DNA from 2 places in the Sphaerotilus montanus genome. Region 2 is predicted to be linked to the other one. Evidence: predicted binding sites of a transcription regulator. Region 2 holds the regulator's gene; the other holds the start of a gene.
The links. Region 2 encodes HrcA, which represses chaperone genes, less so after heat shock. Its sites were predicted from a motif close to TTAGCACTCNNNNNNNNNGAGTGCTAA; they were not measured.
Positions count from the first base shown of each region.

Region 1: groES (co-chaperone GroES) is a predicted target of HrcA. The motif match lies at 2,825-2,851, and genes of this name have one in related genera.

Region 1 is NZ_JACCFH010000001.1:2,521,730-2,526,147, reverse strand. It holds gene BDD16_RS11415 (pilin) at 14-502, opposite strand; gene groL (chaperonin GroEL) at 802-2,454, opposite strand; gene groES (co-chaperone GroES) at 2,494-2,784, opposite strand; gene BDD16_RS11400 (DUF3422 family protein) at 2,967-4,301, shown strand; gene BDD16_RS11395 (O-acetylhomoserine aminocarboxypropyltransferase/cysteine synthase family protein) at 4,324-4,418, shown strand, end outside.
Region 2 is NZ_JACCFH010000001.1:1,058,566-1,062,983, reverse strand. It holds gene recN (DNA repair protein RecN) at 1-237, opposite strand, end outside; gene BDD16_RS04720 (NAD kinase) at 237-1,127, opposite strand; gene hrcA (heat-inducible transcriptional repressor HrcA) at 1,211-2,236, shown strand; tRNA gene BDD16_RS04710 (tRNA-Ile) at 2,290-2,367, shown strand; gene BDD16_RS04705 (hypothetical protein) at 2,850-3,074, opposite strand; gene BDD16_RS04700 (hypothetical protein) at 3,151-4,104, opposite strand; gene BDD16_RS04695 (hypothetical protein) at 4,112-4,418, opposite strand, start outside.

The DNA.
Region 1 (4,418 bases), 1.5 Mb from region 2:
CAGGCAAATTGCATCACGGATAGACGCCGCGGCAGGATGCCGGCAGATACTTGCCCGGGATCGTGGTGCCGTCAGCAGCCAGACCACAGCGCCAGCCAGCGATCGTCTTGCCACCATCAGCTGTACCGACCAGGGCGGTCGTGCTGCTCTGGATCGGGACCAGCGTCAGCGCGTTCGTCGTCGAAGTCAACTGATTGAGATTGCTGTGGTTAGCAACAACGGTGACGACACCGTTCGCATCGACCGCCACGCTTGTCACGAACTTGGTAGCGGTCACGCTACAGCTCGTTGGCAGCACAGCGGACACATCTGCGACGTTTGATGACTGGACCGCCTCGGTAATGCTTGTACGGCACGACGAAGCAGCCAGCACAACTTCTGAAACCTTGGCCCGGACCGTGTAGTCCTGATACGCCGGCAGCGCGACGGCGGCCAGGATGCCGATGATCGCCACGACGATCATCAGTTCGATCAGCGTGAAACCTTGTTGAACTCGCTTCATGTTGCTTCCTGCAATGGGGGTGGAGATATTTCTGCAGTGCAGGGGCCGTGCCAGCCTGGAATCACGCAGAAACGCCCTGAATCGCCCGCTGCTGCCCGGTTGGAACGACAGGAATCGGTGCTTGGCAAGCCGGTCACTGCCAAAAAATGTCACTTTGCAGGTGCGCTGAACAGGACACGTCACCCTTGTTTGCGGGGGTAACCAGCCCTTCGACAGACCGAACCAGACCAGACAAAAAAAGGGCCGCATCGCTGCGGCCCTTTTCGCTTGTGCGCTGAGCGTTGCTCAGGCAGCGGACATTACATGCCCATGCCGCCCATGTCGCCCATGCCGCCCATGCCGCCGCCGCCCATGCCGCCAGCACCGGACTCGTCCTTCGGTGCTTCAGCGATCATGCACTCGGTGGTCAGCATCAGCGATGCGACCGACGCGGCGTTCTGCAGCGCGGTGCGGGTGACCTTCGTCGGGTCCAGGATGCCCATGTCGATCATGTCGCCATAGGTGTCGTTGGCGGCGTTGAAGCCGTAGTTGCCCGAACCAGCCAGGATGGCGTTCACGACCACGCTCGGCTCGCCACCGGCGTTGGCCACGATTTCGCGCAGCGGGGCTTCGATGGCCTTCAGGACCAGCTTGATGCCGGCGTCCTGGTCCGCGTTGTCACCGGCGATGACGCCAGCAGCCTGACGCGCACGCAGCAGGGCCACGCCGCCGCCAGCCACGATGCCTTCTTCGACGGCGGCACGGGTCGCGTGCAGCGCGTCTTCGACACGGGCCTTCTTTTCCTTCATCTCGACTTCGGTGGCAGCACCGACCTTGATGACGGCCACACCGCCGGCCAGCTTGGCCACGCGCTCTTGCAGCTTCTCGCGGTCGTAGTCGCTCGACGCTTCTTCGATCTGGATGCGGATCTGCTTGACGCGCGCTTCGATGATGTCGGCGGTACCGGCGCCATCGATGATGATGGTGTTTTCCTTGCCCACTTCGACGCGCTTGGCCTGGCCCAGATCGGCCAGCGTGACCTTGTCCAGCGACATGCCGACTTCTTCGGCGATGACCTTGCCGCCCGTCAGGATGGCGATGTCTTCCAGCATGGCCTTGCGGCGGTCGCCGAAGCCCGGAGCCTTGACAGCCACGACCTTCAGGATGCCGCGGATGGTGTTCACCACCAGCGTGGCCAGCGCTTCGCCGTCCACGTCTTCAGCGACGATCAGCAGCGGGCGACCAGCCTTGGCGACTTGCTCCAGCGTCGGCAGCAGGTCACGGATGTTGGACACCTTCTTGTCGTACAGCAGCACGAAGGGGTTGTCCAGGATCGCCGACTGCTTTTCCGGGTTGTTGATGAAGTACGGCGACAGGTAGCCGCGGTCGAACTGCATGCCCTCGACGATGTCGAGTTCGTTGTCCAGCGACTTGCCGTCTTCGACGGTGATGACGCCTTCCTTGCCGACCTTGTCCATCGCCTTGGCGATGATCTCGCCGATCGACGAATCGCTGTTGGCGGAGATCGAGCCGACCTGGCTGATTTCCTTGGTGGTCGTCGTGGCCTTCGAAGCGGCCTTCAGCTGGGCAACCAGGGCGGTGACCGCCTTGTCGATGCCGCGCTTCAGGTCCATCGGGTTCATGCCGGCGGCCACGTACTTCATGCCTTCGCGCACGATGGCTTGCGCCAGCACGGTGGCGGTGGTGGTGCCGTCACCGGCGTTGTCGGAGGTCTTGGAAGCGACTTCCTTGACCATCTGCGCGCCCATGTTCTGCAGCTTGTCCTTCAGTTCGACTTCCTTGGCGACCGAGACACCGTCCTTGGTCACGGTCGGGGCGCCGAACGAGCGCTCCAGAACGACGTTGCGTCCCTTCGGGCCCAGCGTGACCTTGACCGCGTTGGCCAGGATGTTCACGCCTTCAACCATGCGGTGACGGGCGTCTGCACCAAAAATAACGTCTTTAGCTGCCATGTTCTGACTCCGGAATCTTGAATGAATGAAGGGACGGGATTACTTGCCGACGACGGCGAAGAGGTCTTCTTCGCGCATCACGAGCAGTTCGTCGCCATCAACCTTGACCGACTGGCCGCTGTACTTGCCGAACAGGACGCGATCGCCCACGGCAACGTTCAGGGCGATGAAGTCGCCCTTGTCGTTGCGCTTGCCCGGGCCGACGGCCAGCACTTCACCCTGGTCGGGCTTCTCTGCGGCGTTGTCGGGGATCACGATGCCCGAGGCGGTCTTGGTTTCTTGTTCCAGACGCTTGACGATGACGCGGTCGTGCAGAGGACGAAGTTTCATTGCATCTCCTAGATACAGAACGAATTCAGTGGGTGGGTCACTAGCACTCACCGGTGGCGAGTGCTAACAGGACTGATTATAGGAACGCTCCCGGCGCTTTCAAGAGGAGCCCCGCAGAGAAACCGCTAATCTTCTGGGGCTGCTCCCGGCCTGCCTCTCCGTGCTCCCCGCCCGACATGCCCATGAACACCCTGCCCGACGCCCGAACCGCCCTGCCCCCGGACGATGATCTCCGCGCAATCCTGCACAACGAGGTCCATGCACGGCCAACGGCCCGCATCCGGCTGCCGGCACTGGTGGTCTATGTCGCGGTCCTGAACGACGGGGTGCGCCGGGAAGACGAGTGGGCACATCTGAAGCGCCTGCCCGGCCAGGATGGTCTGCGGCTGGCGGATCTGAGCAGCAGCTTCCTGCGGATCCGCCTGGGCAACTGCACCCTCAAGTGGGAGCGCCACAGCGAGTTCACCCGCTACTCCATCGTCCAGGCACTGCCCGAGGGCGCCGGTCTGGATGCGCCGGAGTCGCCCGCGCTGGACACGCTGGCGGTCGATGCGGACTGGCTGCGCGCCATCCCCGGCCGCACGGTGGCCGCCATCAAGCTCGCCATGGTGATCGGCGACATCTCGAACGCCCCGGCGACCGCACGCCTGGGCCAGCAGTGGCTGGGCGGACGCAGCGTGGTGGCCTCGATCATGGGCACCTATGGCCACTCGATCGCGGTGACAGCCTTCCGGCTGCGCGACAGCGGCTTCGAGCACATGCTGGTGATCGCGCCGGCCAGCACCACCGAGACCCGTGCCGGCCGCATCTCGCAGCGCCTGCTGGAGCTGGAGACCTACCGCCTGATGGCGCTGCGCGGCCTGCCGGCGGCCAAGTCGCTGGCGCCGGTGCTGGGCGAGGCCGAGGCGGCGCTGGCCGACATCACCGCCCGGCTGGAGAACAAGCAGGCCACCGACCAGGAACTGCTCGACACGCTGGTGGCGCTGGCGGCCAAGGTCGAGCGCGCCACCGCGGTGCACCAGTACCGCTTCTCCGCCACGCAGGCCTACCACGCCATCGTCGGCCAGCGCATCGCCGAGCTGCGCGAGAAGCCCATCTCCGGCACGCAGGGCATCGGCGAGTTCATGCAGCGCCGGCTCACGCCCGCCATCGCGACGGTGGCCGCCACGGCGCAGCGGCTGGCTGCGCTGTCACAACGCATCGAGCGCACCAGCGGCCTGCTGCGCACGCGGGTGGACATCGCCACCGAGACGCAGAACCAGCAGCTGCTGGCCCAGCTCACGCGCGGGCAGGAGCTGCAGTTGCGCCTGCAATCGACCGTGGAAGGGCTGTCGATCGCGGCGATCTCGTACTACGTGATGAGCCTGCTGTACTACGGCGCGAAGGCAGCGAAGGTTGCGGGTGTTCCCGTGAACCCGGACCTGTTCGCCGGTGCGATGATTCCGCTGGTGCTGTGGGCGGTCTGGACCACGACCCAGCGCATCCACAAACGCCTGCACGCCGAACAAGAACACTGACCCCACCGACAGGAGCCCCCCGATGAAGCTCGAAACCCTCGCCGTCCACGCCGGCTACAGCCCCGACCCGACCACCAAGGCCGCCGCGGTGCCGATCTACCAGACGGTCGCCTACGC
Region 2 (4,418 bases):
CAGCCACGCGGTCAGCACGGCGGGAATCGGCTCGAACTCGGCGCTGATCTCGGCCCGCGTCTCGCCTTCGCGGACCACGCCGGCATCGCCCCGGCCGCCGAGCGCCAGTTGCAGCGCATCGATCAGGATGGACTTGCCGGCGCCCGTCTCGCCGGTCAGCACGGCGAAGCCGGGTTGAAACTCCACTTCCAGCCGGCTGACGATCACGAAGTGGCGCAGGGACAGCCGTCGCAGCATCAGTGGCCTCCGTCGCCGGGCACGACGCCTTCGTTCCAGTGCAGCTTGTGGCGCAGCGTGGCGTAGTAGTTCCAGCCGCGCGGGTGCAGGAAGCGCACGCGGTGTTCCGAGCGTTTCACGAGGATCTTGTCGCCGTGCAGCAGGCTGGCCAGCGACTGCATGTCGAAGTTCACCGAGGGCTCGCGCGCCGAGACGATCTCGATGCTGATCTCGCCCGCGTCGGGCAGCACGATCGGCCGGTTGGAGAGCATGTGCGGCGCGATCGGCACCATCAGCCAGCCGGCCACGCCCGGGTGCAGGATCGGCCCGCCCGCCGACAGCGCATACGCGGTCGAGCCGGTCGGCGAGGACACGATCAGCCCGTCGGCGCGGAAGTTGGCGACGAACTGGCCGTCCACCTCGACGCGCAGCTCCAGCATCGAGGTCGTGCCGCTGCGCAGCACCACGTCGTTCATCGCCACCGCCGTGTAGATCGCCTCGCCGCCGCGCACCACGCGGCCGTCGAGCATGGCGCGGTGTTCCTCCTCGTAGTCACCGGCCAGCATCGCGCGCAGCGCCTGCGTCACGCGGGCCACGGGGATGTCGGTGATGAAGCCCAGCCGGCCCTGGTTGATGCCCACCATCGGCACACCGTAACGCGCCAGCGTCCGCGCGATGCCGAGCATGGTGCCGTCGCCGCCGACCACGATGGCCAGGTCACAGTGCTGGCCCAGCTCGTCGGGGGTGAGCATCGGATAGCCGGTCAGGCCGGTGTTCAATGCGGTGTCCACCTCGATCGACACCTCCAGCCCACGCCGGGTGAGCAGGTGGGCGATCTCTTCCAGCAGCGGGCGCATGCCCTGGGCCTGGTACTTGCCGATGAGCGCGGCGTGTCGGAATCGGCTGGTCATGCAGAAATTACACCACAGGCGTTTGACAGTTCCCCGCGGGCTGAACCCACCCGGGTACTCCGGCGAACTCTACAATCGGTTGCATGATGGATGACCGCGCGAAGATGCTGTTGAAGACGCTCGTCGAGCGCTATATCGCCGATGGGCAGCCCGTGGGGTCGCGCACGCTGTCGAAGACCTCGGGGCTGGAGCTGTCGCCTGCCACGATCCGCAACGTGATGGCCGATCTGGAGGAACTCGGACTCATCGCCAGCCCGCACACCTCGGCTGGCCGCATCCCCACCGCACGCGGCTACCGTGTCTTCGTCGACACGATGCTCACCTCGCGCCCGGCGCAGCGCTTCGAGGATTCCTCGATGGCGCCGCTGATCGAGCCGCTGCAGCCCGACCAGCCCAAGCGTGTCATCGCCAGCGCGGCGCACCTGCTGTCCAACCTGTCGAGCTTCGTCGGCGTCATCACCGCGCCGCGCAAGACCAGCGTGTTCCGCCACATGGAGTTCTTGCGGCTGGGCGAACGCCGCGTGCTGCTGATCCTGGTCTCGCCGGACGGCGACGTGCAGAACCGCGTGCTCTTCACGGTGCACGACTACACCCAGAGCCAGCTGGTCGAGGCCACCAACTACCTCAATACCCACTACGCCGGCCGCAGCATCGAGGACGTGCGCGAGGGGCTGAAGCACGAGGTCGACGCCCTGCGCGGCGAGATCGCCACGCTGATGCAGGCGGCGGTGCAGGCCGGCAGCGAGGCCGCCAGCGACGACTCGGCCCGCGTCGTCGTCTCGGGCGAGCGCAAGCTGCTGCAGGTCAGCGACTTCGGCAGCGACCTCGGCTCGCTGCGCAAGATGTTCGACCTGTTCGAGCAGAAGACCCAGCTCATGCGCCTGCTCGACGGATCGAGCCGTGCCGAGGGCGTGCGCATCTACATCGGCGGCGAGAGCGGGCTGGTGCCGATCGAGGACCTGTCGGTGGTGTCGGCGCCCTATGAAGTCGACGGGCAGGTGGTCGGCACGCTGGGCGTGATCGGCCCGACGCGCATGGCCTATGACCGCATGATCCAGATCGTCGACATCACCTCGCGGCTGGTCGGCAACGCGCTCAGCCAGAAGTAGGGTGGGCGTAGGGTGAAAATGAAAAGACCCTACAATTGCGGTCCTTCTTCCGGGGGCCGCTAGCTCATGTTGGTTAGAGCAGCAGACTCATAATCTGTTGGTGCCGTGTTCGACTCACGGGCGGCCTACCAATCAAATCAAGGACTTAGGCGCGGTTCGGCGTCTGTCGCAGTCGGTGCGGTGCTTCCATGTAAGCGTCCATGTACGCACTTCTCCACGGTGGCCCTTCGGCGTGGCGCTTTCACCGCGTCAGCATCGCAGCACAGAAGGCAGCGCCAGCAGCGTCGGCATCTGCTCCCCCGTTTTGGGGAGCTGCTCCCCTGAACGGTGGCGCATGTCGGGGCATGGGTTTCCTACCTGCTGGTAGCAAAGGGGCCGGCTCGATTCGGCGTGGCATTCCCCCGACAAGGGGAGAACTTGACCTACCAGCAGGTAGGGCAGCTAGGAACACGGTACCGGGCCATGTTTCCCGATGCAAATACACGGGGCGTGAACCTCAGCGCCAGCAGAAGCGACAAGGCCAGCGCATCGGCTGGCCTCTTGGCGGTTACGTTTTTACCGTCTGACGCAACACGGGTGTTGCATCTCTGCTCGCCTGTATCGGCCTGTTAACTCAGACGCTTCCCCTCTTGCGTCGTCCGATGCCAGCGGCGGCCCGTAGCTCCTTCCTCTGCTGCGGCGTGGACTCACCGAACACCAGCTCTAGCAGCGCGTCCATTCGTTCGGCCTCTTCCTCTCGGTCAAAGCGCCGACACGGGGCATTCACGACGGGCAGCGCCAGCGGTTCGCCGGCCAGCGCGTTGACCATCTCACTCCAACGGCGGCCGGCTTCGGTCATCGTGCGAGCGCCTGGGCAATGGCTTCGACAATCCACCACGCAAGCGCGCAGCCGGTCAGGAGGGCGGTGATGTCGCTCATTGCAGCGTGTGCGTGTTGTCGCCGGCCACGCGCACAACGCCACCGATACCCAGCGCCTCCAGTTCGCGGGCATGCTCTTCCAGGTCGTCCGGGTCCGCGTCCAGTGCAGCGGCGATGGCCTCCAGGCTGTACAGCGGTTCCCCGTCATCGGTGCAGCGGTCAGGCTTCGGCATCTGAATTCCGCACTCAGCCAGCATCCGGCTACAGCAGCCGGGTTCCTTCAGGTTCACGGCTTTGATGACTGCATCCAGCGTGCGCGGGTCATCCTCCCCCAGCGTGTCCATGAGGGTGCGGGCCTCCTTGAAAGCCTCTCGAATGGCCTTCTGGTGCGGTGTCTCGGCGTGCAGCACGGCCCATGCATCCAGCGCGGTCAGGATGGCGCCTATCAGCTCATCGTCAAGCAGCCCGGTAGCAGCACCACGCAGGGCACGCACTCGCGCAGCCTGCACACGCTCCGGGTCTGCCAGCTCATCCGGGTTCATCGCATCGGCCAGCGTGCGCAGGCTGGCGGCGTAGGTGCTGGCGCTGAATGGCGCCATGCCCAGCGCCACGGCCAGCCCCGCCTCATCGTCAGCGGCCACGGCTTCGCGCAGGTCTTCCAGCAGGAAAGCGCGTTCCTCGGCATAGGTGCCCGTGCGTGCTGCGGCGTGGTCGGTCAGCGTCTGGTCAATCAGCGCGGCGAAGTCGTCACCGATAGTGCAGCCGGGCCGGGCGCAGGCCTGTAGAGCCTTCTGGATGGCTTGCCGGGCCTCTGCTTCGGTATTGCCGTGCAGGTCGGCTAGGCGGTCGCTGAACTGGCGCAGGTCGCAGGGCAGGCGCGGAATCACTGCCTCGAACTGTTCAATCGTCGGGCCGGCTTGCAGCAGGTCGCGGAGTTCGGTTTCGGTCACGTAGGCGTTCATGGTGTTGGCGGTAGCGGTCATGGCGTTTGCTTTCGGTGTGGTGTTCATGCGTGGGTCAGCACCAGCCCGAAAGGGTCGGCGTCAGCACGGCAGGCGGGCGGCGGTGGCGCCAGTTGTCGGCGGTCTTCGGTGCGGTAATGGCGCGGCAGCGAGCGAACAGGCGCCCGATGTTTTCCAGCCTTGCGGCGGTGTCCTGCGTGTCGCCTTGGGTGCCCGTTTTGCCCGCTTGGAGGGGCTTCGGGCATGGCGTCATCGGTGTGGCTGGCGTGGCCTCGAAAACAGGCGTTTGTGGCCCGTTTTCCGTGACGGCTTGGGTGAGGGGAAGCACTGCGCAATAAGGGGGTTGCCCTTTTTGGTGTGCA